Regions from separate parts of the Kitasatospora sp. NPDC050463 genome, predicted to be linked through region 2. Evidence: riboswitches for the same ligand, from Rfam matches in the RefSeq annotation. Region 2 holds a riboswitch; each other region holds the start of a gene.
What was found. A riboswitch is a leader RNA that binds a small molecule or an ion and turns the genes downstream of it on or off. The one in region 2 is predicted to bind cyclic di-AMP.

Region 1 (7,445 bases), on a different contig from region 2:
CGAGGCGATCGCGTGCGTGAACGACTGGATGCCGCCCTTGGTCGCGGCGTACGCGGCCATGTAGGGGTGGGCGAAGGTCGCGGAGGTGGAGCTGAAGTTCACCACCACGCCCCGGCCGCCGGCGAGCAGGGCCGGCAGCGCCTCGCGGGTCATCAGGAACGTGCCGGTCAGGTTGACCGCGATGAGCTTGTTCCAGAACTCCAGGCTGGTCTCGTGGGTGTGCGAGGACCGCAGGATCCCGGCGGCGTTCACCAGGACGTCCAGCCCGCCGAGCCCGGCGACCGCCTCGGCCACGCCCGCGCGGACGGCCGCCTCGTCCGCGATGTCCACGACCGACGTGGTCAGACGATCGGCGGTACCGTCGCCGGCCGCCCGGTCCAGCGTGGCCTTCAGGCCGTCCTCGTTGACGTCGACCGCGACGACCCGCCCGCCCTCGGCGAGGATCCGGTGCACGGTGGCCCGGCCGATGCCCGAGCCGCCGCCGGTGATCAGGACGGTCCGTCCGCTGAAGCGCTCCATGGTGGTTACTCCGTTCGTTGGTGGTCTCGCGACCTCGCCTGACACGGTACGCCGAAGTGGCACAACGTGCCAATAAGTCATGATGTGCCAAACTGGCACGATGCGTCACTCGGTCCTGACCTGCCATCTCGGCACCTGAGGCCGTCACGGCACGTCACGTCGCCCCGATCGCGCCGCGCATGTCGCGCCACCGCGGCACGACACGCCGCCGTGGCAGATCACGCCACTACGGCAGGGCACGCCGTTGCGGCACGACGCGCCACTACGGCACGACACGCCACTACGGCACCCTGCGCCATGCCACGCCACGTACCGGTCCGCGTACGCTGAGCCCGTGATCGGACGCCCCACCCTGAACCAGCGCCGCCGCGACACCACCCGCCTGGAGATCGCCCGCACGGCGGCCGCGCTCTTCGCCGAACGCGGGGCCGAAGCGACCACCGCCGAGGAGATCGCGCTCGCCTCCGGCATCTCGGTGCGCACCTTCTACCGCTACTTCTCCGTGAAGGAGGACGCCGTGGCCCCGCTGCTGGCGGCCGGCGGCCGGCGCTGGGTGCTGCTCTTCGCGGAGAGTTCGGCCGACCTGCCGGTGCGCGAGGCGCTGGAGCGTTCGGCGGTCGAGTCGCTGACGCCGACCGAGACCCCCGCCGTCGAGGCCATGCACTGGACCCGCGACCTGCTCCGTGATCCCCGCCTCGACTCGGTCTGGCAGCGGGTGCACGCCGACTCGGAGGAGCGGCTGCGCGCGGTGCTCACCGCCCGCTGCCCCCGGGGCACCGACGCGCTGGAGATCCGGCTCGCGGCCGCCGCCGCGACCACCGCCATCCGGGTGGCCCTGGAGGAGTGGGCCTTCTCCGACGCTCCTGCCACCGGGCCGGGCTCACCCCAAGAGCTGGGCGTCCGGTGCATGCGTGAACTGACCGCCGGCTTGCGCCTCTGGAGCAGCGTCAGCTGACGCGACCTCAGCGGCCGCCCGTTCCAGGCTCCACCCGCCCTCGCACTCGCCCCACGCCCGGTAACCACCCACGCCGCGCCCACCCCGCGCCCACCCCGATCGGCCATCCCCGCTGGTCGGCGGGTCCGATCGGGCCCGGCGGACCGCTAGGGTTGTTGATCGAGCCTCGGCGGTGGCTTCCGTGGTGGACGGGGGAACCGGGGTGGCCGTCCCGGTTGTCCTTACAGCGGGGGGCGGAGGAGTTCGAGGCGTGGGAGCAAGCAGGACATGGGTCTGACGAGCCACAAGGTGTTGGCGCTGACCGTATTGATCGCCGTGGTGATGACGGCCGGCACGGTCTGGCTGTGGCCGAGACTGGCGGGGAAGACCTGGCAGGCGGTGCTCGGCCGGATCGGTACGCTGCTCGCCACCCAGCTCACCGTGCTCGCCGCGCTGGGCCTGGCGGCCAACAACTACTTCGCCTTCTACAGTAGTTGGGACGACCTGCTCGGCACCGGCGACAGCGGCCCGGTCGTCATCCACAACAAGGCGGACGCGTCCGGCCGCCTGCAGGTGGAGACCATCGGGCACGCGTCCGTCAAGGGCGGCGGGGCGCTGGGCCGCGACCCGAAGCAGTCCGGTGAGATCCGCGAGGTCCGGATCGACGGCGCCACCACCCGGCTCTCCACCGAGGGGTACGTCTACCTGCCGCCGCAGTACTTCCAGCCGGAGTACGCGCAGAAGCAGTTCCCGGCGGTGATCGTGAGCACCGGGTTCCCCGGTATCGCGAAGAACCTGGTGACCCGGCTGAACTACCCGGGTGCGGCGCTCAAGCTGCTCCAGGAGGGTCGGATGCAGCCGACCGTGATGGTGCTGATGCGCCCCTCGCCCGCGCTCCCGCAGGACACCGAGTGCGAGGACATCCCGGGCGGCGCACAGTCGGAGACGTACTTCACCAAGGACGTCCCGGCCGCGATCCAGGCGACCTACCGGGTCTCCGCCGACCCGCAGGCCTGGGGCTTCATGGGTAACTCGACCGGCGGCTACTGCGCCCTCAAGCTCGCCATGCGCCACCCGGAGGTCTTCCCGACCGCCGTCTCGCTCTCCGGCTACTACCAGGCCGCCGACGACCCGACGACCGGGGACCTCTTCAAGGGCAGCCAGCAGCGTCGCAACGAGGCCGACCTGATGTGGCGGCTGAAGAACCTGCCGCAGCCCGCGGTGTCCGTGTTGCTGGCCGGCACCCGGGAGGGCGACGGCGACTACCGGCGGGACACCGAGGCGTTCGTGGCCGCCGCACACGGCCCGATGAAGGTCTCCTACAGCATGATGAAGACCGGTGGCCACAACTTCGAGACCTGGAGCAGGCTGCTGCCGTCCTCGCTGGAGTGGCTCTCCCAGCACCTCAGGGTGCCGGACCGGACGGTCTGACCGGGCCGTCCGACCGGGCCGTGGGACCGGGCGGGCGCCGGGCGCGACGGTACGGCCGGCACGGCGGCCGGTGGCTCAGGCCACCGGCTCCAGCGTCCCGGTGTGCAGCTCGCCGACCCGGCCGCCCTCGCCCTCGTACGTCCAGAACGCGCGCACCGTCAGCTTGCCGAGGTCCATCACATGGCTCACGGTGATGCCGCTCTGCTCGGTCCAGCTCACGAAGTACAGCTCCGGCCCGATCTCGGCGATGTGCAGCGCCACGTCCTCCCACTGGCCCGCCGACTCGCCGAGGCCCTCCCAGCGCAGCCGCTTGCCGTCGGGCGAGTAGGCGTTGCGGAAGGCCGCGCCGTTGTCGACCTGGAAGAGGTAGGTGCGGCCGGCGAAGGCGGGCAGGGGCGCGGTCATGGCGGGACTGGTCCTCGTCTCTCGTCTGTGCGGTACGGCTGGACCCCCAACCTATCCGACCGGCCGACTTTCGCGGCGGACTCGCGGGCACCCCGCCGCCGGGCAGCGCCCCACGCCGCCCGGCCGCCGGGCGCGGGCCGAAGCCCGGCCCACCACCCCTCCGCCCGGCCCCTCCGCCCGGCCCCACCGGCCGCCCTCGCCGGCCGCCCCGACCGGCCCCACCGCCAACTGATCAACTCCACCGGCGACTTGATCAACTCCGCGCCGCTCCACTGTGAGCTGCGCGACATCGTCCCCTGCCGAGTTGTCGCCTTCCGGACGGCCTGCCTAGCCTGCACGAGTCCGTCTTCGCGGACCCCGCCGTCGGGACGCCGAGTCCTGTCCACCCGCCGGTCGGCAGTCGAGCACCACGGCGGACGGGAGCGGGGGACCCAGGTCAGTGCCCGGCCCGTGCGCTCTCGCGTACCGGTCGAGGCTAGGGGTGAAGCCGCTCCACAGGCGGCCGGGCAACCTCAGCCCGAACCCGACAGCTCACCTCGCAGGCGTCACAGAGGACACTGCCATGCAGAAGCCTGCCCGGCGCGCGATCCCGCGCCATGCCCGCCCCTCCCACCGAGGCCGCAAGGCCGCCTTCGCCGCCACCGGCGCGCTCGCCATCAGCGGCGCCGGCCTGCTCGGCGTCCCGGCGCTCACCGGCGCCCAGGCGGCCACCGTGCCGACCGTCACCCAGGACAAGCTCGCCCCGGCCACCATGGTCGCGGGCAAGGCCACCACGGCCGCGCTGACCGTCCACTCGTCGGCCTGCTTCACCGCCAAGACCGTCGGTGTGGGCGTTCGCGACGCGGCCGGACACAACCTCGACTTCCCCGGCAACGTCTCCAACGCGCAGATCTGCCCCACCGGCCTGTCGATCACCACCGGTGCCCGCACCCTGCCCGCCGGGACGTACACCCAGTTCGGCTTCTGGCAGGACTTCGGCGGCGCCTGGCACAATCTGCCCTCGCGCCAGCTCGTGGTCTCCAGCACCACGGCCACTCCCAGCCCGACGCCGACCGCGACGGCCACCCCCAGCCCGACGCCGACCGCGACCGCCACGTCGACCCCGGTCACCGGCGCCCCGGTCGCCGGCAAGTCGCTGACCTGGTCGGACGAGTTCAACAACCCGATCGCCTACGGTTCGCGCTGGACCGGCGACAAGAGCAGCGCCTACCACTACGGCAACCACAACCCGGACGACAACAAGCTCGACTGGCTGAACAAGAACAACGTCGCCGTCTCGGGCGGTGTCGCCACCTTCACCGCCAAGCCGGGTGCCAACACGCTGGAGAACGGCAAGCAGTCCTGGGACACCGGGCTGCTCACCACCGAGTACTCCAGTGAGGGCTTCCAGGTGAAGACCGGCGACTACGCCGAGACCCGGGTCAAGCTCCCCGCCGGGACCGGCGCCTGGCCGGCCCTGTGGACGTGGAAGAACGGCAACGGGGAGATCGACTCCTTCGAGTACCACCCCGACAACCCGAACCTGCTGGAGCTGACCAACCACGTCAACCCGGGCCACCTGTACTACACCGACGCCAAGGCGATCGCCAAGGACGGCTGGGTCACCATCGGCACCCACTACGGCGCCACCTCGGTCGACTGGTACGTCAACGGGACCAAGGTCTTCTCGGACGGCAAGGGCGTCGGTGCCAACTGGTCGGCGTACCTGATCCTCAACCTGTCCCTGAGCGCGGGCCAGTACCACCCCGCGCCGCAGGGCACGGCTCCGATCACCTTCGCCGCGGACTACGTCCGGGTCTACCGCTGAACCCCGGCCGGTCCTGAGCCCCGGCCGGTCCTGAGCCCCGCCCGGTCCTGAGCCCCGGCCGGTCCTGAGCCCCGCCCGGTCCTGAGCCGGCCGGTCCTGAGCCCGGTCCGGGCCGTACCGCGCTGGGCCAGAACGGCCCAGGACGGTACGGCCCGGACCGGCACGGTTCAGTTCCGGGCGGTCTGCACCACCTGGATCTCGAACGGCTGCTTGTTGTTCGCCTCGTTCCGGTCGTCGTCGCCGCGCACCGCGACCCAGCCCCCGGTCAGCGTGCCGGGGGCCGGGAGGTCGGCCGCCAGCCGTACCGGGATCAGGGCCGTGGCGGTCCGGAACTTCGGCAGCCCGGCCGGGAAGACGCAGCGCACCCGGTGGCCGTTCTGGAACGCGGAGCAGTTCTCCGGGAAGAACGGGCCCTCGGGCGTCACGCCCTCCGGCAGGGTGACCACCACGGTGAACGACGAGGCCGTCCGGTCCGGGCCGAGGTTGCTGACGAAGGCGTGCACCGTGGTGGTGCCGCCGGGGGCGGCGGCTTCCGGATCGATCCGGACCACCTGGAGGTCGGAGTCGGACGGGACCGGTGCCGCGGCGGGTGCCGGCGCCGCGGACCCGGCGCCGGCCGCCGGGTCCGGATCGGCCACCGGGCAGGTGGCCCCCCATGCGGGACCGGCGGCCAGCGCCGTCACCGCGCACCCCACCGTCAGTGCCCTGCCGAGGTGACTTAGAACGGACCTTCTGTGCGACATCGTCGCTCACCCTGCCCTCTGCGTTCCGGCGCCCCGCACCGTCGCGGGCCGCGTCCGCACCAGCGTGACCGACCGGTTCGCCGCCGTCGCCGCAACCCGCCCTCGGGCCGCTCGAACGGGGGAACCGCCGTTCGGGAAGCCGGGTGGTCCGACGACCCGTACGGACGAACTCCGGTGACGACGCGTCAGGGGGCGAGGACCTGTCCCAGCCGGGCCGCGATCTGGTGCATCACGGGGACGAGCGAGGCCGCGCCCGCCTGCTCCTCCAGCGCCCGGATCCGGGCCTCCGGGCCGGAGACCGAGAGTGCCGTCGGGGTCGGCGCGCCGGGTACCGCGAGGGCGATGCAGCGCACCCCGATCTCCTGCTCCTGGTCGTCCACCACGTAGCCGCGCTCGCGCGCCTGCGCCAACTGGAGCAGCAGCTCCTGCGGGTCGGTGACGGTGTACGAGGTGTGCGCCGGCAGCGGGTTGGGGCCGAGCACCGCCCGCGCCTCCTCCTCCGGCAGCTGCGCCAGCAGGGCCTTGCCGACGCCCGTGCAGTGCGGCTGCACCCGGCGGCCGACCTCGGTGAACATCCGCATCGAGCGACGCGACTGCACCTGTCCGACGTACACCACCTCGCCGCCCTCCAGTACGGCCAGGTTGGCCGTCTCGCCGGTGGCCTCCATCAGTTCGGCCAGGTAGGGGCGGGCCCAGCTGCCGAGCAGTCGCCCGGCCGTCTCGCCGAGCCGGATCAGCCGTGGGCCCAGGGTGTAGCGGCGTGCGGTGTCCTGGCGGACATAGCCCTGCTGCACGAGGGTACGAACCAGGCGGTGGATGGTGGGCATCGGCAGCCCGGAGGAGGTGGAGAGCTCGCTGAGCGTCGCCACGCCACCGGAGTCGGCCAGCGCCTCCAGCAGCAGGAAGGCGCGCTCGACGGACTGCACGCCGCCGCTCGCGCGGTCCGGCCCTGTCGTCGATGCTGTGTCGGGGGTCGCGACCACCGGCGTTCCCTTCGCTGTCGGGGGAGGAGTAGAGTCCCAGCGATCATCTCAACAAACCGTTGAAATTCTGTATCGCGGAAACTAGTCTCCACCTTACAGAATCGAACCCTCCGACAGGCGGGGTTCAGATCGGTTCAGATCAAGGACGTTCCCACCGGAACTGCCTTCGCCATGCTCAACCGTCTTAGGAGTGTCCTGCTCATGGCTACAGATCAGGGACCCGCCGGCGCCTCCCCCGCCGCTCCGGTCGTCACTGTCGCCGGTCCGCGAGTCCACCGGGCCGAGGAGGTGCTCACTCCGGAGGCGGTCGCCTTCGTCGTCGGCCTCCATCGTGCTTTCGAGGACCGCCGGCAGGAGCTCCTGGTGCGCCGCAGGACCCGCCGTGCCGAGATCGCCCGCACCGGCACCCTGGACTTCCTCCCCGAGACGGCCGCCGTCCGCGAGGGTGACTGGACGGTGGCCGAGGCCCCCCGCGCCCTCCAGGACCGCCGGGTGGAGATCACCGGCCCCACCGACCGCAAGATGGTCGTCAACGCCCTCAACTCCGGCGCCCGGGTCTGGCTCGCGGACTTCGAGGACGCCACCTCGCCGACCTGGGAGAACGTGATCGGCGGGCAGATCAA
Region 2 (7,445 bases):
CGTGGTGGACGCAGCGAAGGAGCCCGCCGGGCCGCAGGGGCGGCAGCCCGCTGTGGACGCGCAGGCGCCGGACGCGGTCGAGGCTGCCGCACCCGGCACCGGCGCCCCCGCCGAGGAGGCCGCCGGCGAGGAGTCGGGCGGCTCCGGCGGTGAGGAGCCGGCGGCAGGCCGCGCGGCGGAGAAGCTCGACCGGCCGCTGCCCGAGGGGGTGCGCCGGCGCGTGGTGGGCCTTGCCGCCGACGCGCTCGGCGGGCTGCCGTTGGCGGAGCTGCCGCAGACCCTGCGCCCGTACGCCAAGTTCACCCCGGCGCGCCGTGCCAAGTACGCCGCCACCGCACTGGCCGCGGCGCTGGAGTCCGAGCCGGCGTTCCGGGTGCGGATAGCGGAGCGGCTGCGGCTCGGGCAGCCGGATCTGGTCAGGGCGCTGGAGTCGGGCAACGTGCCGGGCGCCGCCGATCCGATGGACGTGGCCGCCGCGGCGTACCTGGTGCGCCCGGCGGGCTGGAGCCGGCTGGTCGCCGAGGCCGGCGAGGAGGCCGAACGGGTCGGCGCCGAGGGCGCGGCGGCGGAGGCGACCCGGCTGGCGGAGAAGCTGCAGGCGGAGCTGGCCGAGGTGCGCGCCGCCGCTCGCGCGGACCTGGACCGGCAGCGGACCGAGTCGGAGGACGTCCGCAAGGAGGCGGAGTCGCTGCGCAAGAAGGTGCGTTCGCTGGAGAGCGACACCCGCCGGGCGCAGGCCGAGACCCGTCGGCTCGCCGGGGAGCTGGAGGCGCTGAAGGCGCAGTCGGCCGCCGAGCGCGGCGCCGGCGAGAGCGAGGTTCGGCGGCTGCGGCACCGGATCTCCGAGCTGGAGAACGCCGCCGAGCAGGGCCGCCGTTCGGCCCGCGAGGGGCGCAGCGTCGAGGACATGCGGCTGCGGCTGCTGCTGGACACCGTGCTGCAGTCGGCGCAGGGGCTCCAGCGGGAGCTGGCCCTGCCGGTCTCCCAGATCCGTCCGGCCGACCTGGTGGAGGCGGTGGTGCCGGGCTCGGCCTCGCCGCACGACGTGGCGCGGCGCGGCCTGGCCGAGGACGACCCGGCGCTGCTCGACCAGTTGCTGGCGATCCCGCAGGTCCACCTGGTGGTGGACGGCTACAACGTGACGAAGACCGGCTATCCGACGCTGCCGCTGGAGCAGCAGCGGATCCGGCTGCTGGGCGGGCTGGCGATGCTGGCCCAGCGAACGCAGGCGGAGGTCACCTGTGTGTTCGACGGGCAGGACCTCGACGTGCCGGTGATCATGGCGCCTCCGCGCGGGGTCCGGGTGCGGTTCAGCCGGACCGGGGAGACGGCGGACGAGCTGATCCGCCGGCTGGTGCGGGCCGAGCCGCAGGGGCGTCCGGTGGTGGTGGTCTCCGCCGACCGGGAGGTCGCGGAGGGCGTGCGGAAGGCGGGCGCGCGCCCCGTGGCTTCCGTTCTGCTGTTGAACCGGTTGGCCCGGCCCTGACCGCGGCCGGGAGCTGTCCGGGTCGGAGTGACGCCTGGTCAGCGCCCGGTTTGCGGGGATGTGTGGGTCCGGTGAAGTCATCGCGGGGGGCCGGAGTTCACGCCATCGGGGGAGTGGCGGAATGCGTGGATCTTCACTAGGGTCTGGCGTCAAACCTATTTTCCGGATTCTCACCCAATCGGGTGAGTCCCGTTGGAAGAAGGAGCCGGTCTTTTGGCCACCCACCGCCGTCCCAAGCAGCCGAGCCGCGCGCGGGTCTCCGTGCTCACCGCTGCCGCGGCGACCGCGGTCGCCCTCTCCGCTCAGGTCGCCGCCCACGCCGCGCCCACTCCCTCCCCCAAGAAGGAGGACGTGAAGGCGCAGATCGACCAGCTGCAGGAGGAGGCCGAGCAGGCCACCGAGAAGTTCAACGGCGCCAAGGAGCGGGCCGACCAGCTGCGCAAGCAGTCGGACCAGCTCCAGGACCAGGTGGCCCGTGGCCAGGACCAGATGACCCAGCTCCAGGGCGGGCTGGCCGAGGTGGCGGCCGAGCAGTACCGCACCGGCGGCATCGACCCGTCCGTCCAGCTGATGCTCTCCTCCGACCCGTCCGGCTACCTGGACAAGGCCTCCAGCGTCCAGCAGGCCAGCTCCAGCCAGACCGAGGCGCTCAAGGGTCTGCAGGACCAGCAGCGCCGGCTGGACCAGCAGAAGGCCGAGGCGGCCGCGATCCTGGCCTCCCTGGACAGCACCACCAAGGACCTGAACCAGTCCAAGGCCGAGGTCAACAAGAAGCTCAAGGAGGCCCAGGACCTGCTGAACTCGCTCAGTGCGGCGGACCGGGCCGCGCTGAAGGCCGCCCAGCAGCAGGCCGACCGGGCCTCGCGCGGCAGCGAGCGGACCGACCTGAGCAGCCTGCCGCAGGGCAGTGGCATGGCCGGGGCGGCCGTCGCCAACGCGATGAGCAAGCAGGGCTCGCCGTACCAGTGGGGCGCGGTCGGCCCGAGCGGCTTCGACTGCTCCGGTCTGATGGTCTGGTCGTACGCGAAGGCCGGCGTCTCGCTGCCGCGCACCTCGCAGGCGCAGGCCAACTACGGCTCCAGGGTGCCCTCGCTCGCCGAGGCCCAGCCGGGCGACCTCATCATCTACCGCGCCGACCGCAGCCACGTCGGGATGTACATCGGCAACGGGATGGTGGTCCACGCGCCGCACACCGGTGACGTGGTGAAGGTGATGAAGGCCGACGCGATGCCGATCAACGCGATCCGCCGGGTCTGACGGACCGACACGCCCACGGGCCGGGATCCGGCCCTGTGATCCACGCCACCCCCTGACCGGGGGTGGCGTCGGCGTTCGCGGCTGCTTGATGACAAACGATCAGCTCCGCGTGGGCAGGTGATCACGTCCGGTCATATCCACACAGGACCTTGGATCTTCTTTCGGCATTTTTCTGACAAGGATTTGAACGGATCACGGTTCTGTTACTAGGGTCGTGCCTCGAACCACCGCACAGTCGATCACCCAGCAGGGGTGGCGGCGGAGGTTTACCGCCGAGTTCGCGAAGCAGCGGGGCAGAGCATCTGCCCGAGTGGGAGCCCAGTCGTCGGGGGCGCTGTGGAACGGAGCCGGGGAACCATGTTCCTCCGGGGTGAATCGGCGCCAGGTCGACCGCAGGAGCGGTCGGTGAGGCGTCGTAGGGCAATGCTTCCGGCCCGAACCCGTCAGCTCACCCGGTAGGCGGACGTAGGAAGAAGGAGTCCGCCTTCGTGGCGTCCCATCGTCGTCCCAAGCCCGCCGGCCGCGCCCGGGTCTCGATCCTGACCGGTGTCGCCGCTGCCGCGGTCGCCCTCTCCGCGCAGTCCGGCGCCCACGCCGACCCGACGCCGACCAAGGACCAGGTCAAGGAGCAGGTCGACCAGCTCAACGAGCAGGCCGAGCAGGCGACCGAGAAGCTCAACGGTGCCCAGGCCAAGCAGCAGGAGCTGCAGAAGCAGGTCGGTGAGCTGCAGGACAAGGTGGCCCGCCAGCAGGCCTCGGTGACCGAGGCCCAGGGTGGCCTCGCGGAGATCGCCGGCGAGCAGTACCGCAACGGCGGCATATCGCCGACTGTCCAGCTGATGCTCTCGTCCAGCCCGGACAGCTTCCTCACCCAGGCCGGTGCGATCAACCAGGCCGGCAGCACCCAGTCCAACGCGCTGAAGGACCTCCAGGAACAGCAGCGCAGGCTCGACCAGGACCGCAACGAGGCCCAGGCCAAGCTCGGGGAGCTCGAAGCCACCACCCAGCAGCTGAAGGCCTCCAAGGACGAGGTCCAGGACAAGCTGGCCAAGGCCCAGGAGCTGCTCAACACGCTGACCGAGCAGGAGCGCCAGGCGCTGCGCGCGGCCGAGGAGAAGGCCGCCGCCGAGGCGAAGGCCAAGGTGGACGCCGCCAAGGCCGAGGCCAAGGCCAAGGCGGACGCCGAGCGGGCCTCCCGCGACAACAGCCGCGACAACCTGGCCGGTTCGGCCGCCAAGGCCGCCGCGCCGACCGCACCGTCGACGCCGGCCGCTTCCTCGGCGCCGGCCGCACCGCCGGTGGCCGCCGCCGGCAGCTCGCGCGCCGCCGCGGCGATCGCCGCCGCCGAGAGCAAGCTGGGTGCGCCGTACGTCCGCGCCGCCGCGGGCCCGAACTCGTTCGACTGCTCCGGCCTCACCAGCTGGGCCTACGCCCAGGCGAACGTGTCGCTGCCGCGTACCTCGCAGCAGCAGGCCACCGTCGGCACCAACGTCGGCACCAATATCGCCAACGCCCAGCCCGGCGACCTGATCATCTACCGCGCGGACCGCAGCCACGTCGCGATCTACGTGGGCGGCGGCCAGGTCATCCACGCGCCGAAGCCCGGCGCGAACGTCCGGTACGAGACCGCCAGCATGCTGCCGATCAACGCCATCGTGCGCGTCTGATCCGGCGTCCGCCTTCACGGGCCCGGTCTCCCCTCGTGGGAGGCCGGGCCTGCGGCTTTTGCGCAGGATCGTGCTGGTGTCCGATTGCGGGTCAAATATTCGGGTTGGGAGGGGTTTGGACTCGCTCGCCCGGACTCGCTAACGTCTGCCACTGGACTCCCGCTTGAGAGCCGCCCGCTCCGGTGCGGCGGCGGGGCCGGGCCGCAGGATCGGAGCCACTGTCGTATGGCCGTGCACCGCCGTTACCCCCTGCCGGGCGCGCTCGCCCGCGCGCTGGTGCTGACCGCCGCGGCCACCACCGCGCTGGGGGTGGCGACGGGTGGTACCGCCCAGGCCGCCCCGGGCGCGCCGGACGGCCCGTCGAACCGCAAGGACGTCAAGGCGCAGGTGGAGCAGCTGTACGACGAGGCCGAGCAGGCCTCGGAGAAGTACAACGCGGCACTGGACGCCCAGCAGCACCTCCAGGACGAGACCGGCACGCTCCAGCAGCAGGTCGCCCTCGGTCAGGACGAGCTCAACCAGCTGCGCGGCGACCTCGCCACCGTGGCCGGCGCCGAGTACCGGGGCGGCGGGATGGCACAGACCGTCCAGCTGATGCTCTCCAGCGACCCGGAGGGCTACCTCTCCAAGGCCCGCGCGCTGGACCAGGCCGCCGAGCGGCAGAACGAGACGCTGCACGAGGTGGTGGCCCGTCAGCGCCGGCTCGACCAGCGCCGTGCCGAGACCTCCCTGAAGCTCACCGAACTGGATCAGACCCGCCGCGCCCTCGCCGAGAGCAAGCAGCAGATCCAGCAGCGGCTGGCCAAGGCGCAGCGGCTGCTCAACGGCCTGGGTGCCGGTGAGCGGGCCCGGATGGCGGCCCAGGACGCCCGCGAGGCCGAGCAGCGCGCCACCCGCGGCACCGACCGGCTCGACCTGGGCACCGCCCCGCCCGCCTCCGAACGCGGCGCCGCCGCGCTGGCTGCTGCCGTGAAGATGATCGGTTCGCCCTATGTGTACGGATCCACCGGGCCGCGCGCGTTCGACTGTTCCGGTCTGATGTACTGGAGCTGGCGGCAGGCCGGAGTGACCCTGCCGCGCACCTCGCAGGCCCAGGCGTACGCCGGCCGGCGGGTCGGCATCTCCGACGCGCGACCGGGAGACCTGGTGATCTTCTACCGGGACATGCACCACGTCGGCATGTACGCCGGCGGCGGGGTGATCGTGCACGCCCCCTACCCGGGCGCCAAGGTCCGCTACGAGAGCGTCGACGCGATGCCCGTCGCGGAGGTGATCCGGCTCTGAGCCGGCCCGGCCCGACACCTCCCGCCGAAGCCGGGGTACGCCGCCGCGTGCTGTCCCGGCGCGGTGCCCTGCTGCTCGCGGCGGGTGGACTGGCTCAGCTCTCGCTGCCGCGGGCCGCTCCGGCGGCCCCCGTGGCCGCGCTGGTGGCGGACCACCGGGCCGAGGTGGCCGCTCTGCTGGCCGAGCGGGCCCGGGCGCTGACCGCCGGGCCGGCCGCACCCCCGGTCGAGGCGGCCTACCGGAACCTCGTGCTCGGGCCGGCCGGTGGCCCGGACTGGCTCGGCGTCACCGCCGAACTGACGGTCCGGGTGGTCGGCTACGAGGAGTACCCGGTGGTCCACCCGCGCCGGCTGGTACTGCTGCGTGCCGGCGACGGCTGGCGGGTCGAACGGGAGGAGGGCACCGGCGGGCCGGCGCCGCTCTGGGACCTCGGGACCGTCCGGGCCGCGAGCGGTGCGCACTGCCTGGTGCTCGGCCTGGCCGGCGGGTCGGACCCGGCGCAGCTCGCGGCCGTGGCCGACCGGGCCGTCCCGGCCGTCACCGCCGTCTGGGGGACCGCCTGGGCGGGCCGGCTGCTGCTGGAGCTGCCCGCCACCGAGGAGCAGTTCGGCCGGCTGCTGGACGCCGACCCGGCCGGCTGGGCCGGCATGGCGGCCGTCACCACCGCGGCGCCCGGCGCCCCCTGGCACACCCCGGCGGACCGGGTGCTGGTCAACCCCGAGGCCTATCGGGGGCTCAGCGACTTCGGCCGCCAGGTGGTGACCACCCACGAGGCGGTGCACGTGGCGACCCGGGCCGACACCCGCGCCTGGACGCCGCTCTGGCTCTCCGAGGGCGTCGCCGACTGGACCGGCTACCGGGACTCCGGCCGCTCCCCGCGGCAGATCGCCCCCGAGCTGGCCCGTGACGTCGCCGCCGGGAAGGTGCCCTCGGCGCTGCCCGCCGACCGGGACTTCACCGCGGGAGCCGCCGGCATCGCCCAGGCCTACGAGCAGTCCTGGCTGGCCTGTGACCTGATCGCCCGCCGTTTCGGGCCGGACCGGCTGGTCGCCTACTACCGGGCGGTCGGCGCGGCGGGGGCGGGTGCCGGCCGGGAGCAGCAGTCGGACCGCGTCCTGCGGGACGAGCTGGGGCTCGGACTGGGCGAGTTCACCGAGCTCTGGGTCGCCGAGGTCCGCCGGCTCGCGGGGTAGGCCCGACGCCACGGGTGCCCCGCCGGCGTCCGAGGCCCGTCCTGCCGGTCCCGCCGGGCGGGCGGGCGGCCCTAGCGGCGTCGCTGGGCCGGCGGTCCCGGCCGGTCGATGCCGTCCAGCAGGTCCTGCTCGTACGCGATCCCCGGGCGTACCGGGTAGCCGGTGGCCGACCCCGGCTCCGCGCGGTCCAGCACGACGGTGGCGGGGAGCTGGGCGGACCCGCGGGTCGACCGCCAGAGCCGGACGCAGGAGAGCCCGGCGGCGGTCAGCAGCAGCAGGTTGCGCAGGGTCAGCGCGGTGACGGCCCAGGGCTCGCTGCCGACCAGTTCGCTGAAGAGCAGCGGGAACTCCACCAGGGTCAACGGCGTCGCGGCCAGGATCAGCAGCGCCACCGGCCGCTGGCTGGTGCCGCGCACGGTCAGGCAGACCGCCGCCACGCCGACCAGCCAGACCAGGTACTGCGGGCTGATCACCCGGCTGGTCACGGTGAAGATCAGCAGCGCGGCCAGCGCCGCGTCGTACATGGTGGCCGCGTTGCGGCGCTTGGAGGTGAAGCGC
Region 3 (7,445 bases), on a different contig from region 2:
TCCCCGCAGGCCGACGCCGGCTACGACGTGGCCGACTACCGCGCGGTGGACCCGATGTTCGGCACCCTGCTGGACGCCGACGCGCTGATCCGCGACGCGCACGGGCTGGGACTGCGGATCATCGTGGACCTCGTGCCCAACCACTCCTCCGACCGGCACGAGTGGTTCCAGCGCGCGCTGCGCGAGGGTCCGGCCTCCCCGCTGCGCGAGCGCTACCACTTCCGTCCCGGCCAGGGGGAGAACGGCGAACTGCCCCCCAACGACTGGGAGTCCATCTTCGGCGGCCCGGCCTGGACCCGGACCGAGAACCCCGACGGCACCCCCGGCGACTGGTACCTGCACCTGTTCGCCCCCGAGCAGCCCGACTTCAACTGGGAGAACCGGGCCGTCGCCGACGAGTTCCGTTCGATCCTGCGGTTCTGGCTGGACATGGGCGTCGACGGCTTCCGGATCGACGTCGCCCACGGCCTGGTCAAGGCCGCCGGCCTGCCCGACATCGGCGGCGGCGACCAGCTCAAGCTGCTCGGCAACGACGTCATGCCGTTCTTCGACCAGGACGGCGTGCACGAGATCTACCGCAGCTGGCGGAAGATCCTCGACGAGTACCCGGGCCAGCGGATCGGCGTCGCCGAGGCGTGGACCCCGACCGTCGAGCGCACCGCCAACTACGTCCGCCCCGACGAGCTGCACCAGGCCTTCAACTTCCAGTACCTGGGCACCTCCTGGGACGCCGCCGAGCTGCGCGCGGTGATCGACCTCTCGCTCGACTCGATGCGCCCGGTCGACGCCCCCACCACCTGGGTGCTCTCGAACCACGACGTCACCCGGCACGCCACCCGCTTCGCCAACCCGCCGGGCCTCGGCACCCAGATCCGTACCCCCGGGGACCGCGAGCTCGGTCTGCGCCGGGCCCGCGCCGCCACCCTGCTGATGCTCGCGCTGCCCGGCTCCGCGTACATCTACCAGGGCGAGGAGCTCGGCCTGCCGGACGTCACCGACCTGCCCGACGAGGTCCGCCAGGACCCGTCCTTCTTCCGCAAGGCCGGCCAGGACGGCTACCGCGACGGCTGCCGGGTGCCGATCCCGTGGTCCGGCACCGAGGCCCCGTACGGCTTCGGCCCGACCGCCGGCGGCCCCAGCTGGCTGCCGCAGCCCGCCGAGTGGGCAGGGCTCAGCGTCGAGGCGCAGACCGGCGACCCGACGTCGACCCTGGAGCTGTACCGCAGCGCGCTGGCCGTCCGCCGGGAGCGGCCCGAGCTGGGCGCCGGCACCGGGGTCGAGTGGCTGGACGGTCCCGAGGGCACCCTGGTCTTCCGCCGCGGCTCCTTCGTCTGCACGGTGAACACCACCGCCGAGCCGGTGCGGATAGCCGTGCCCGGCCGGCTGCTGCTCTCCTCCACGGACGCCGTGACGGACACCGCGGTGGACGGCGGCGAGACGGTGCTCGCTCCGGACAGCACCGACTGGTGGGCGGTCTGACGTGGTTGCAATAGGCTCTGGGACCGTGACTACGGCGCGACTATCAGATATCGCGGCGCAGGCGGGGGTCAGCGAAGCCACCGTCTCCCGCGTACTCAACGGCAAGGCGAACGTCTCCGCCGCCACCCGGCAGACCGTGCTGGCGGCGCTGGACGTGCTCGGCTACGAGCGGCCGACCCGGCTGCGCCAGCGCAGTGCGGGCCTGATCGGGCTGATCACCCCGGAACTCAGCAACCCGATCTTCCCCGCGCTGGCCCAGGTGATCGAGCAGGTGCTGAGCCGGCACGGCTTCACGCCGGTGCTCTGCACCCAGACGCCCGGCGGCTCCACCGAGGACGAACTGGTGGAGATGCTGGTCGACCGGGGCGTGGCGGGCATCGTCTTCGTCTCCGGCCTGCACGCCGACACCGCCGCCGACCACGACCGGTACGCCCGGCTGACCGGCCGGCAGGTGCCGTTCGTGCTGATCAACGGCTTCAGCGAGAAGATCGACGCGCCGTTCATCTCGCCGGACGACCGGGCCGCGATGTGGATGGCCGTCCAGCACCTGGCCGAACTCGGCCACGAGCGGATCGGTCTGGCAGTCGGGCAGAAGCGTTACGTCCCGGTGCTGCGGAAGATCGAGGGCTTCAAAGCGGCCCTGCGGGAGGTGCTCGGCCGGACCGAGGAGCAGGCCGGGGAACTCGTCCACCACACGCTGTTCAGCGTGGAGGGCGGGCACGCGGCGGCCGGTGCGCTGCTCGACAAGGGCTGTACGGCGATCGTCTGCGGCAGCGACATGATGGCGCTCGGCGCGATCCGGGCGGTGCGCCAACGGGGTCTGTCCGTCCCGCAGGACGTCTCGGTGGTCGGGTTCGACGACTCGCCGCTGATAGCTTTCACCGAGCCGCCGCTGACCACCATCCGCCAGCCGGTCGAGGCGATGGCCACCGCGGCCGTCGACGCCCTGCTGGAGGAGGTGGGCGGGAACGCCGCCCAGCGCGGGGAGTTCATGTTCCAGCCGGAGCTGGTGATGCGCGGCTCCACGGGCGCCTGCGCCCGCTGAGACGACGACCGGGGCCCCGGAGAGCGAACCGCTCTCCGGGGCCCCGTGGTGTCCGCCCTCAGCCCTCCTGCGCGGTCGGGCGCTGCTGGTTCGCCCGCTGCCCGTCGGCGGCGTCGCCGGTCCGGGTCTCGGTGCGCCGCCTGCGGGCCAGGTAGTCGAGCAGGATCAGCTCGACGGCGTCCTGCGGGCTCGTGGTACCGGAGAGCATCATCGCGTCGATCGCGAGATCGGCGTCGAGCGTGACGGTGACCTGGGCCATGTGACTCCTCCTCGGGTGCGGAGCAGCAGCATGCCCGCCGGGACCGGATCCGGCCATGGCCCGGCCGTCCCGCGCGCGGGCGCGCCACAGCCCCCGGTGAGGAGCGACCGTACTCTCTCCGGGGGCTGCGGCGTAGCCGTGCGGGCCGGATCGGCCCGCACGGGAGGGGATCAGACCCGGCCGGCGAAGTCCGGGGCCCAGTTGGCGACGGTCTGGGTCCGCACGCCCGAGCTCGGGTTGGCGGCCTCGACGTACTTGCCGTCGCCGATGTAGAGCGCGACGTGGTAGACGCCCGAGTCCTGGCCGTTGTTGGACCAGAACAGCAGGTCGCCCGGCTTGAGGGCGTCCAGCGAGACGTGGGTGCTGGCGGCGGCCTGGTCGGCGGCGACGCGCGGGACGGAGATGCCCGCGGCGCGCAGCGCGGCCTGGGTCAGGCCGGAGCAGTCCCAGCCGCCGTTGCCGGTGCCGCCGTAGACGTAGGCCTGGCCGACCTTCGACTGGGCGAAGGAGACCGCGGCGGCCATGCTGCCGGTGGCGGCCTGGGCCGGGGCCTGGGCCGTCTCCTGGGCGGCGGGCTTGGCGGCCGGGGCCTGGGTCGGCGCGGCCGGCTTGGCGGCGGTCGCGGTGGTGCCGGCGGCGTGGCCGGTCGCGCCCGAGGAGCGGTTGAACCAGTCGAAGCCCTTGCCGGACTCGTCCGAGGTGTGGGCCTTGGCACGGTCGCCCAGGCTCAGGTGCTGGCCGGGGTAGATGACGTGCGGGCCGGCGGTGAGGGAGCTGCGGTTGAGCTCGTACAGCCGCTCCCAGCCGCCCTGGATGTCGTTCTTGTCGGCGATCGAGGAGAGCCAGTCGCCCGCGACGACGGTGTAGTCGTCGGACGTGGCGTCGGCCTGACGGTGGTACTGCTGCCAGTCCTGACCGCCCTGCGACTGCTGGGCGGAGTCAGCGGCGGCCGGGGCCTCGGCGGCCTTCGGGGCGGCCTTGGGCGCGGCCGGCTTGGCGGCGGGGGCCTGGGTCGGCGCCGGGGCCGGGGTGGCCTTCGGGGCGGCGGTGGAGGTGTCGACGGCGGCCGGGGTGCCGCCCTTGGTCAGACCGGCCTGGACGGAGCAGACCGGCCAGGCGCCGGGGCCCTGGGAGGCGAGCACCTTCTCGGCGATCGCGATCTGCTGGTCCTTGGTGGCGAGGTCGGCGCGGGCGGCGTACGCGGTGCCACCGAACGCGGCCCAGGTGCTGCTGGTGAACTGGAGGCCGCCGTAGAAGCCGTTGCCGGTGTTGATGCTCCAGTTGCCGGTGCTCTCGCACTGGGCGACCTTGTCCCAGGTGGCGACCGAGGCGGCGGAGGCGCTGCCGGTGGTGAGGCAGGGGACGGTGAGACCGATGCCGACGACGCCGAGGGTGGCGATCGCGCGGCGGGTGCGGCCGGACAGACGGGTGCCGTTGGTGGGCAGCATGAAGACGTGGTCCTCTCCCACGCCTGCGAGGTGAGCTGTCGGATTCGGGCTGGAGTTGCCCGGCCGCGCTGTGGCTGCGGCTTCACCCCTAGCCCTGAACCGGTCACGAGGACCGGTCCGGGGCGACTTACCTGTGGTTCCCCCGCTCCTGCCGTGGTGCGTTCCGCGCTGCCAGCGCACCCGACGGCAGGACTCGGCGTTGCGGGTGTGCTGGGTCCGTGTGGCCACGAACGGGGAGCACGTTAAGCAGACTTAAGTTCAAACCGCAAACATGTGTGACGCTCGTCACGGTTTGCGAAAGAGGTGGTGAATGGCTGTCCACCATGATCAGAAATGACCGATTTCGAGCAACACCCGTCGGAGTCACGGCAACTGCCTATGCTTCAGGGCGTCAGGATCGACGCGGCCGTCTGGGGGGAGGGCTACGCAGCGATGGCCATGGACGAGGACCCGGAGGCCGGTCGGCCGGCCGCGAGGCCATGCGGCGCGCATGGCCGGGCAAAACACCGCAGAGCGGACATCCTGCCCGCCGAACCCCGAACTCCCGTCCGCCGTCGGACGATGCTGCGCTGGCTGGCCGTCGGCACGGTGTTCGCGGCGGTCGGCGGCGAGGAGGCGCTGCGGCGCTCCCTGGACGGCCGCTCCGAGCCCGTGACCGCCGTGGAGGGCCCCGTCCCGGGCCCGGGCGCGGACGACCCGGCCGCCGGGCACCAGCACGGCGCTCCGTCGCCCTCGGGGGCACCCGGGGGGACCACCCCGGCACCCACCCCCGACCAGGGTGGCCGCCGCTGGTCCGATCCGGCCGGCTGGGGCGGCCGCGTGCCCGGCCCGCGGGACGCCGTCCGGATCACCGACCGGGTGCTGCTCGACACCGACGCCACGGTCGGCTCGCTGCTGGTCGAGCCCGGCGGCGCGCTCACCTTCGCCGCCGACCGCAGCCTCACCCTCGCCGCGAACGGCAACGTCGAGATCCGCGGCACCCTCGCGCTCGCACCCGACGGCGCCGCCGTGCACACCGTGCGCTTCCCCGCCGTCGACGAGCGTCGCTTCCGGGGCGACGGCATGAAGGTGGTCGACACCGACGTCGGTCTCTGGGTCACCGGCGCCGGTTACCTGCGGCTGGACGGCGCAGTCAAGACCGCCTGGGTGCGTGCGGACCGGGCGCTCGGGGCCGGCGACACCACCGTCACCCTGGCCGCGCCGCCCACCGGTTGGCTGCCCGGCGACGAACTGGCCGTCACCCCGACCGGCCCGCCGGACGAGGACGGCTTCTCCACCCGCTACGACCTGGCCGTCGTCCGGTCCGTCAGCGGATCCACCGTCACCCTGGCGGCGCCGCTGACGTACGCGCACCCCCGGGTGAGCGCCGGAGGGGGCGTCACGGTCGGCGCCGAGGTGCTCAACCTGACCCGCAGCGTGCGGATCGAGGGCACCGCCGAGGGCCGCGCCCACGTCCACCTCACCAGCTCCCGCCGGGCCGATCTGCGGCACGCGACGCTGCGCTGGGTCGGCCCGCGCACCGACACCGACGAGTCCTGGAAGGGCCCGGACGGCAGCGCACCGGTCACCGCCCCGGTGCTCGGCCGCTACGGGCTGCACTTCCACATGCTCGGCGACGCCACCCGGGGCACCGTCGTCGAGGGCGTGGTGGTGCGGGACGCGGGGAGCCACGCCTTCGTCCCGCACGCCAGCCACGGCATCACCTTCCGCAGCTGCATCAGCCACGACACCTGGGAGGACGCCTACTGGTGGGACGGCCCGCCGGACACCCGCACCCCGCAGCAGCCGTCCCACGACATCGTCTACGAGTCCTGCGTCGCCTCCCGCACGCTGCTGGAGCCCAACCCGCGGGCCTACCGGCTGACCGGCTTCAACCTCGGTGCCGGGACCGGCGGCAAGGCGCTGGACTGCGTGGCCGTCGGCGTCCAGGGGGCCGACGGCGCCTCCGGCTTCGAGTGGCCGGAGAACAGCGAGGGGGTCTGGACCTTCCGGCGCTGCCTGGCCCACAACAACCTGCGGAACGGCGTCTTCGTCTGGCTGAACGCCCAGCAGCACCACGTGGTCACCGAGTTCGCGGCCTACCACAACGGCGGGTGGGGCATCGAGCACGGCGCCTACCTCAACGACTTCGACTACACCGCGAGCGTGCTGTACGGCAACGGCGGTGGGGGAGTGGTGCTGCACTCGCTCGGCCGGGACAAGGGCACCCTCTTCGACGGGCTGCTGATCGACGCCGCCGGGCAGAGCGACTTCGCCGTCTCCACCGCACGGCACGAACTCGCCGGGGAGGCCGTCACCTTCAGCCGCAGCCGGTTCACCGGCCACCGCAGGGCCGGGATCGCCTTCCGCGCCGACCCGGACGGCAAGCCGGACGACCTCCTCGTGCTGGACTGCGAGTTCGGCGGCAACGAGCTCTGGATCGATCCGGAGTCCGCGCCGCCGAAGAACATCCTGCTGCGCCGTGCGGGGCAGGCCGAGGTGCTCCAGGTGCGCAAGGCGGACGGCGGCGGCGCCGCGCAGCCGCAGTGGAACGCGACCGGTGTGCCTGTGGCCGCCTTCGCCGCGCAGTCCCGGCCGGTCCAGCTGCCGACGCTGCGGTTGGGGGACGCCGCGGCGGCCACCGGCCGGGTGGACGGGCGTTCCTGAGGCGTCCGCGGGGCCGGCCTCCGGGGGCCGGCGTCCGAGGGGCCGACCCGGGCGCCGTTCCGCGCGTTCCGGGCGTCCCGGGTGTCCTGGGCGGACACGTCGAGGGCCCGGAGCGGGTGCGCTCCGGGCCCTACGGCGTTCGCGGCCCGCTACTCGGCGACGGCGTCCGCGGCCTGCTCGGCAGCGGCCTGCTCGGCAGCGGCCTGTTCGGCGGCGGCCGCCTCGGCGTACGCCTCGGGGGCGACGGCCGGCAGCACGGCCAGATAGGTGGAGGCGATCAGCTGGCCCACCGTCGGGTAGGCGCCGAGCGGCGCGGCGCTCGGGCAGCCGGTCTCCTCGGCGGCCGTGGCGAGCAGCTCGGAGTCGGCCTCCGGACCGATCACCAGCGGGGCCAGCGCCGGGCGCTGGGAGCCGGTCTCCTTGAGGTGCGCGACGGCGGCGGCCACCGAGCCGGGCACGTCGAGCGCGGCGGGGACGACCGGCACCGCGAGGCGGGCGGCCAGCAGCACGCCGGTGATCCCGGCCGCCGCGGCGGCCTCCTCGCCGCCGACCGTGGTGAGGACCACGC
Region 4 (7,445 bases), on a different contig from region 2:
CCGGCCCGCCGGATCCACCGCAATGTACGGGGTCTCCCCCGGCATCGCGTAGTGCAACCGGTTGCGGGCCTGCGCCTTGACGTACTCCGGGTCCTGCCAGCGGGCCTTCTCCCGGCGCAGCTGCTCGACCTGCTGCCGGGCGTGCTCGGCCCTCGCCCGCTGGGCGGAGATCTCGGAACGCTGGGAGATGAACTGCCTGGTCGGGTACGCCAGGATCGCCACCAGGGAACAGAGCACCAGGACGAGGACGGTCGCCCGGCTCGTGAAGCGAGGCCGGGCGGCAAAGCCCGGGATCCTCCAGCCTGCCATCTCCCGTATCCCCTCCTGGTCGCGGCGGTGCCCCGCCGTCCACCCTACGGGGTGAACGGCGGGGCACCGGTCAGGCTTGCGCCACTGGGCGCGCGCGGCCCTCGTCCTCGGCTGCGGCGACGACCACTCGGCGGAGCGGCTGTGCTTGCTATTCCGCAGAGCGGCTGTGCTTGTTACTCCGCGGAGCGGCTGTGCTCGTTACTCCGCGGAGCGGCTGTGCTCGTTACTCCGCGGAGCGGAAGCGGGGGAACGCACCGCGGCCGGCGTACACGGCGGCGTCGTCGAGGATCTCCTCGATGCGCAGCAGCTGGTTGTACTTGGCGACGCGCTCGGAGCGGGCCGGGGCGCCGGTCTTGATCTGGCCGCAGTTGGTGGCGACGGCGAGGTCGGCGATGGTGACGTCCTCGGTCTCGCCGGAGCGGTGCGACATCATGCAGCGGTAGCCGTTGCGCTGGGCCAGCTCGACGGCGTCCAGGGTCTCGGTCAGCGAACCGATCTGGTTCACCTTGACCAGCAGCGCGTTGGCGGTGCCGGTCTCGATGCCCTTGGCCAGGCGGGCCGGGTTGGTGACGAACAGGTCGTCGCCGACCAGCTGGACCTTGTCACCCAGCTTGACGGTCATGGCCTTCCAGCCGTCCCAGTCAGACTCGTCCAGCGGGTCCTCGATGGAGACCAGCGGGTAGGAGGCGACCAGCTCGGCGTAGTACTCGATGAGCTCGGCGGCGGAGAGCGCCTTGCCCTCGAACTGGTAGGCACCGTCCTGGTAGAACTCGGAGGCGGCGACGTCCAGGGCGAGCGCGATGTCCTTGCCGGGCACGTAGCCGGCCTTCTGGATGGCCTCGGTGATGAGGTCCAGGGCCTCGCGGTTGCTGTCCAGGTTCGGCGCGAAGCCGCCCTCGTCGCCGAGGCCGGTGGACAGGCCGCGCTCCTTCAGCACGCCCTTGAGGGTGTGGTAGACCTCGACGCCCCAGCGGACGGCCTCGGAGAAGGACTCCGCGCCGATCGGGGCGATCATGAACTCCTGGATGTCGACGTTGGAGTCCGCGTGCGAGCCACCGTTGAGGATGTTCATCATCGGGACCGGCAGGACGTGCGCGTTCGGGCCGCCCAGGTAGCGGAACAGCGGCAGGTCGCTGGCCTCGGAGGCGGCGTGCGCGACGGCCAGCGAGACGCCGAGGATCGCGTTGGCGCCGAGCGAGGACTTGTCCGGGGTGGCGTCCAGGTCGAGCATGGCCTGGTCGATCAGGCGCTGCTCGGTGGCGTCGTAGCCGACCAGCTCGGGGCCGATCTGCTCGATGACGGCCAGAACGGCCTTCTCCACGCCCTTGCCGAAGTAGCGGTTCTTGTCACCGTCGCGAAGCTCCAGCGCCTCGAAGGCGCCGGTGGAGGCACCCGACGGGACAGCGGCACGGCCGGTGCTGCCGTCGTCGAGGCCGACCTCGACCTCGACCGTGGGGTTGCCACGCGAGTCGAGAATCTCACGGGCTACGACGACATCGATGGACGGCACGAGGCATCTCCTAGCGGAAGCAGGTTCGGCTGACGATGGGTGCTGTCGGCCGGATGGTTGCGGAGTCGTTACGACCAGAGCCTAACCGCACGGGCTCTCGGGACCACGTCGACCTCGGTCCCGTCTCAGCGTGTGGCCCGGCTACCCACCGGTAGTTCACCTGATTGCCCCACAAAAGGGGAACAGATGCGGACGAAGGGGGCCGATCGGCCCCCTTCGTGGAGCCACCGCACCGGCGGGCGTCAGCCGAGGTCGAGCACCTGGCCCGGGAGGATCAGGTTCGGGTCGGTGCCGACGGTGCCACGGTTGCCGTCGTACAGCGTCTGCCAGCCGCCCTCAACACCCTGGGCGGTGGCGATGGTCGACAGCGTGTCACCGGACTGGACGGTGTAGCCGTGGCCGGCGCGCTGCTGGGCGACGGGGGAGGCTGCGGCAGCCGGGGCGCCGTGGGCCTCGGCCGGACGGCTGTCCTGACCCGCGTACTGGCCGGCGGCCTGACCCGCGTACTGCTGATAGACGCTCTGGTGGCTGGTCCAGTACCAGGCGCCGTTGCTCTGGTACCAGAAGACCTTCGCGTCGGCGTCCCAGCCGGGCTTCTGCTGCGCGTCCTGCTGGACGGGCTGCTGGACGGCGGGCTTCGGGGCGGGCTTCTGGGCCTGCTGCTGGACGGGCTTCTGAGCGGGCTTCGGCTGAGCCGGCTTCGCCTGCGCGGGCTTCGGCGCGGCGGGCTGCTGGGCGGCGGGCTCGGCGTCCGAGGAGGTGTCGACCGAGGCCGGGGCGCCACCCTTGGCCAGGCCCGCCTTCTGCGAGCAGACCGGCCAGGCGCCCGGCCCCTGCGAGGCGAGGACCTTCTCGGCGACCGAGATCTGCTGCGCCCTGCTGGCCTGGTGGGCCTGCGGCGCGTACGAGGTGCCGCCGTACGCCTTCCAGGTGCTGGGGGTGAACTGCAGGCCACCGTAGAAGCCGTTGCCGGAGTTGATACTCCAGTTGCCGCCGCTCTCGCACTGGGCGACCGCGTCCCAGGTCGAGGTCGGGGCGGCGGAGGCGCCGGTGGCGGTGAGCAGCGGCAGCGCGAGTCCGACGCCGGCCACACCGGCCACGGCGATGGCCTTCTCGGTCTGGGTGCGACGACGATGACGGCCGGTTCCGACGAAGAGCATGACGTTTCCCTCTCCGCACGCCTGCGAGGTGAGCTGTCGGGTTCGGACCGGGAGGTGGCCCGGCCGCGTGGCGCGGGGGCTTTCGGCCCGCGCTGGCGGCTTCACCCCAAGCCGTGGGGGACGGCAACAAACCTGGTTCCCCCGCCCCTGCCCAAGGGTTCTGGTCGGTTTCCCGTGACGCGGCGGGCAGGATTCGGCGTTCCGCGCACGAGGTCCGCAGCTGCGAACTCCAGGGAGGGTAGACAGATCCTCACATCAATCACAAGCTCATATCGCAGGTATCACACATAAATTACGGCGGATGGCCGATTGCCTACCAACGACAGGGCTATGTCCTGATTGATGGTGATTCAGACCTGCGATCAGAGCCGGACAGCGACACCCCGTCAGCGTGTCGGAGACTCGAAGGGTCGAGATCGAGACACCGCCGGGGCATCGCCGCTGCGGATTCTCAGAGCCCGGTCGGCGGCTCTGCGGACGGCTTCTCGGGGGTGAATTCCACCGGGAGGTCGCGAAGTCCACGCATGATCAGGCCACCGCGCCAACGGAGATTCTCCGGGCTTTCGGCGAGTCGCAGATCGGGCAGCCGGGTGAGCAGGGTGGTGAGCGCCGACCGCCCCTCCAATCGGGCCAGCGGAGCACCGATGCAGTAGTGGATGCCGTGCCCGAAGCCCAGGTGCGGGTTGTCGGTCCGGGCCAGGTCGAGGGTGTTCTCGTCGGCGAACCGCGCCGGGTCCCGGTCCGCCGCCGCGAGCACCACCAGTACCGGGTCACCGACCGGGATCTCCACGCCGCCGATGGTCAGCGGGCTGGTCGCGAACCGCCAGGTGGCGAGCTCCACCGGCCCGTCGTAGCGCAGGAGTTCCTCGATCCCGGTCTCCAGCAGGGCGGTCTCGCCACGGGCGATCGAATCCTGGAGCAGCGCCCGCTGCCCGGGGTTGCGCAGCAGCGCGTAGGTGCCGTTGCCGATCAGGTTGACGGTCGTCTCGAAACCGGCGAAGAGGAGGATGAAGGCCATCGCCGCGGCCTCGTTCTCGGTCAGGTGCTCACCGTGGTCGCTGGCCCGGATCAGGCCGGAGATCAGGTCGTCGCCGAGATCGGCCCGCTTGCGGTGGATCAGCTCCGCCAGATAGGCGCGCATCCGCTTGACGGCACGCCCCACCCCGCCGCGCTGCCCGCCGCCGTGGCGGATCATCATGCCAGCCCAGTCCCGGAAGTCGTCCTGGTCCTCGGCCGGCACCCCGAGCAGGTCGCAGATCGCGTAGATGGGCAGCGGGAAGGCGAACTCGTGGATCAGGTCCGCCGAGCCGCGCTGCGCGAAGCCGTCGATCAGCCGGTCGGTGAGCTGCTGCACCCGGGGCTCGAACTCCGCCACCCGGCGCGGCGTGAACGCCTTCGAGACCAGTCGGCGCAGCCGCGTGTGGTCCGGTGGGTCGATGTTCAGCAGGTGGGTCATCAGGTTGGCCTGGCGCTCGCCGGGGATGCCGACCCGGCCGGTGCGGTGGGCGTGCCCGCTGTGGTGGAGCGGGTTCTTCGAGAGGCGGCTGTCGGCGAGCGCCTGCCGGGCGTCCGCGTACCTGGTCACCAGCCAGGCCTCGACCCCGCTCGGCAGGGTGGTGCGGTGCACCGGCTCGTGCTCCCGCAGCCACGCGTACGCCGGGTACGGGTCGGCGGCGAACTCCCAGGTGAAGAGCGGCGGGCGGGCTGAATCGGGCTGAACTGGCATGTGTCGACCGTATCCGGTGGGGATCTCGGGCGCGGCAGGCGTGAGCCTGGTCACCTGAGGGGTAATCCCTGTTGCGGAGGATCAGGACCTGCCTACCATCCTCCGCAAGCAAAACGCGTGGGCGCCGGTGCGGAGCCGCCCACAGGGAGGAGCGCACCATGCGGGTCACCGGGGCAGTCGTGGTCATCGCCGTACTCGCCGGCGGGTCGGGAGCCGACCTCGCCCGCCGGTTCACCGCCGCGGGCGCCGCCGGCGTGCTCATCGCCGACCAGCAGGTCGGCATCGCCGAGGACCTCGCCGCCGAACTCGACCGGCCGGGCTGCCCGGTCGTCGGCGTCTGCGGTGACATCCGCCGCCCGAGCGACATCGCCGCCCTCGTCGACACCACCGAGAAGCACCTCGGCCCGATCGACCTGTTCTGCGTGGCCGGCCCGGACGGCGAGCGCATCGTCTCCCTCGCCGAACTGCCCGACCACCTCGACCTGGAGCGGCTCGCCGAACTGCTCGCGCTGGTCGGCGAGGCGATCGCCGAGGTCGTCGGCGACGTCGTCCCGGCGCAGCGCCGTTCCGTGGAGGACGTCGCGACGGTCTGACGGGCGCGCTCGGTCCGGGGTGCTCGGGGGTGCTCGGGGTAGTCCGGGCTACTCGGGCTGCTCGGGCTTGAGCCCCTCGGCCGCGCGCACGGCGTCCCGGTAGCCGCGCGCGGCCGCCCGAAGCGCGGCGTCCACGTCCACCCCCGCGTCGTGCGCCCGCTGCGCCACGGCGAGCAGCAGCCTGCCCGCCGACTCCGCCGTGAGCTCCGCAGGCAGCTCGTAGGGCGCGTCCGGCACTCCCGTGAACCCCGCCCTGCGCACCCGGGACACCAGCTTCGCCGCGTACGCCAGCGACGGCAGCCCGGCCGGTACGCCGTCCAGCACCGACTCGCGCTCCGACTTCTCGGCGGCCTTCAGCGCCTCCCAGTTCGCCTCCACCTCGGCGGCACCCTCCGCCTCGGTGTCCCCGAACACGTGCGGGTGGCGGTACATCAGCTTGTCGACGATGTCGCCCGCCACGTCGTCGATGGAGAACGCGTCGGTGGGGTGCTCCTCGGCGATCCGGGAGTGGAAGAAGACCTGGAGCAGGACGTCGCCCAACTCCTCGCGGAGGGTCTCGCGATCCCCCTCCTCGATCGCCTCCACCAGCTCGAACGACTCCTCGACCAGGTACTTCACCAGGCTGGCGTGGGTCTGCTCGGCGTCCCAGGGGCAACCGCCGGGCGAGCGCAGGCGGTCCATCACCGAGACCAGGTCCAGCAGCCGCGCGCCCGGCAGGTCGTACGAGCCCGGCAGCACCTCGATCTCGGGCACCTCACCCGCGTGCTCGACCGCCAGGCGCGCCAGCGCGTCGGTGAGCCCCGGGTCGCCGTCCGGGCTGCCCAGCCAGACCGTCGGGCCCGAAGCGGCCGGCTGCCCGGTCAGCAGCCGGGCGAGCGTCGGCGCCGAGCCGGGCACCACCACCTCCACCTCGACCCCGGCAGCCCGCACCGCTGCCAGTTGCGGGTGCGCGGCGTCGCCGGCGAGCACCCGCCCGGCAGACCGCAGCGCCTCCCAGGCGGGCCAGGCCAGCAGGCCGGGGGCCACCCGGTGGGTGGTGGTGAGCAGGATCAGCTTCGCGCCCGGAGGATTCGTCACACCCCGAACCTACCCGCCCCGGGCAAGGCTCCGCCCTCGCGTTTCCGGCCGCCCCGCGGCGGGGGCGGGGCGGACCCGGGGAGGCGCGGACCCGGGAGCGGGAAGTCGGCCGGTCCGACTTCCCGCTCCCCGCAGCTCTCCCCTGGCCGGTAGCCGCACGCCGGGCTACGGGGCCAACCAGAGCGGGGTGTCGGGGAGGAGGGTGACCTGGTCGGCGTCCCAGGTGCCGTAGCGGGGGTTGACGTGCAGGTGGAGGGCGGTGGCGGCGTCGGCCAGGGCGAGGCGGACGCCGGCGTCGCCCGCCGGGGTGCCGCCGTCCTGCCCGGCTGCCGCCGCGAGGCGGCGGATGCCCAGCTGGCGGCGGAGGTAGTCGTCGATCGCGGCGGCGGGGACGCCCCGGGAAGCCAGTACCCGGGCGAGCGGCCCGGCACCGCCGAACCGGTCCTCCTCCACGGTCCGGGCCGCCGCCACCTCGGCGCCGCCCACGGCGATCCCCCGGTCGGCCACCGCGCGGGCGATCACGGTATCGAGCACCAGGTCCGTGAGGGCTCGCCGCACCAGCCCGTCCGACTCCTGCCGGGCGTCAGCCGACGCACCGCCGGCCGTGTCACGCAGTTCCGCGACCCGGGCCTCGACCGCCGCCACCGGGATCCGCCGGCCGTCGAGCACCGCCGCCGTGCCCGGCGTCAGCCCGTTGCCTCCGCAGGCGGCCAGCGCCGAGGCGGCGAGCAGGGCGCCTGCGACGGCGGTCCGACGGTGCATGGCTGGTCTCCGGGGTGGGGTGACACGCGTCCGGGGCCGCCCTCCCACGAGCGGCCGGGCGTTGTCCTGAGATTAGGGCGACCGGGCCCGCATCGCGCGGACCGTGACCCGAACGGGTCACCAGGCGTGCGGCGGCTGTCAACCCTGACGATCGTCCAGGTCTCGCCCTGCCTTTCGGCCCGGGTCGCGAGCCCCCGACCGCCCCTACCGTCCTGACCATGACGAACAAGGTCAGGAAGAGGAAGCGAGCGGCCAGGACGAGAACGGTCGGGGCCGAAGCGGTCGGGACGAGGGCGGTCAGTACGAGG

Region 1: another riboswitch for cyclic di-AMP. It lies ahead of AB0J08_RS26070 (glycoside hydrolase family 16 protein); the one in region 2 lies ahead of AB0J08_RS06940 (NlpC/P60 family protein).
Region 3: another riboswitch for cyclic di-AMP. It lies ahead of AB0J08_RS33740 (transglycosylase family protein); the one in region 2 lies ahead of AB0J08_RS06940 (NlpC/P60 family protein).
Region 4: another riboswitch for cyclic di-AMP. It lies ahead of AB0J08_RS00200 (transglycosylase family protein); the one in region 2 lies ahead of AB0J08_RS06940 (NlpC/P60 family protein).

What each region holds. Positions count from the first base shown of each region.
Region 1 covers NZ_JBFAJO010000045.1:16,685-24,129, reverse strand. The annotation lists gene AB0J08_RS26090 (SDR family oxidoreductase) at 1-519, opposite strand, end outside; gene AB0J08_RS26085 (TetR family transcriptional regulator) at 854-1,474, shown strand; gene AB0J08_RS26080 (alpha/beta hydrolase-fold protein) at 1,742-2,884, shown strand; gene AB0J08_RS26075 (hypothetical protein) at 2,960-3,289, opposite strand; cyclic di-AMP (ydaO/yuaA leader) riboswitch at 3,685-3,849, shown strand; gene AB0J08_RS26070 (glycoside hydrolase family 16 protein) at 3,852-5,096, shown strand; gene AB0J08_RS26065 (hypothetical protein) at 5,264-5,779, opposite strand; gene AB0J08_RS26060 (IclR family transcriptional regulator) at 6,025-6,822, opposite strand; gene aceB (malate synthase A) at 7,024-7,445, shown strand, end outside.
Region 2 covers NZ_JBFAJO010000007.1:99,230-106,674, forward strand. The annotation lists gene AB0J08_RS06930 (NYN domain-containing protein) at 2-1,486, shown strand; gene AB0J08_RS06935 (NlpC/P60 family protein) at 1,700-2,743, shown strand; cyclic di-AMP (ydaO/yuaA leader) riboswitch at 3,066-3,221, shown strand; gene AB0J08_RS06940 (NlpC/P60 family protein) at 3,232-4,410, shown strand; gene AB0J08_RS06945 (NlpC/P60 family protein) at 4,636-5,694, shown strand; gene AB0J08_RS06950 (hypothetical protein) at 5,742-6,887, shown strand; gene AB0J08_RS06955 (glycosyltransferase 87 family protein) at 6,959-7,445, opposite strand, start outside.
Region 3 covers NZ_JBFAJO010000078.1:17,739-25,183, forward strand. The annotation lists gene AB0J08_RS33725 (glycoside hydrolase family 13 protein) at 1-1,479, shown strand, start outside; gene AB0J08_RS33730 (LacI family DNA-binding transcriptional regulator) at 1,505-2,524, shown strand; gene AB0J08_RS33735 (hypothetical protein) at 2,583-2,783, opposite strand; gene AB0J08_RS33740 (transglycosylase family protein) at 2,954-4,252, opposite strand; cyclic di-AMP (ydaO/yuaA leader) riboswitch at 4,239-4,440, opposite strand; gene AB0J08_RS33745 (hypothetical protein) at 4,793-6,877, shown strand; gene AB0J08_RS33750 (hypothetical protein) at 7,027-7,445, opposite strand, start outside.
Region 4 covers NZ_JBFAJO010000001.1:43,367-50,811, forward strand. The annotation lists gene AB0J08_RS00190 (septum formation initiator family protein) at 1-309, opposite strand, end outside; gene eno (phosphopyruvate hydratase) at 533-1,819, opposite strand; gene AB0J08_RS00200 (transglycosylase family protein) at 2,062-2,979, opposite strand; cyclic di-AMP (ydaO/yuaA leader) riboswitch at 2,984-3,155, opposite strand; gene AB0J08_RS00205 (cytochrome P450) at 3,431-4,705, opposite strand; gene AB0J08_RS00210 (SDR family NAD(P)-dependent oxidoreductase) at 4,864-5,298, shown strand; gene AB0J08_RS00215 (MazG family protein) at 5,347-6,375, opposite strand; gene AB0J08_RS00220 (hypothetical protein) at 6,541-7,137, opposite strand.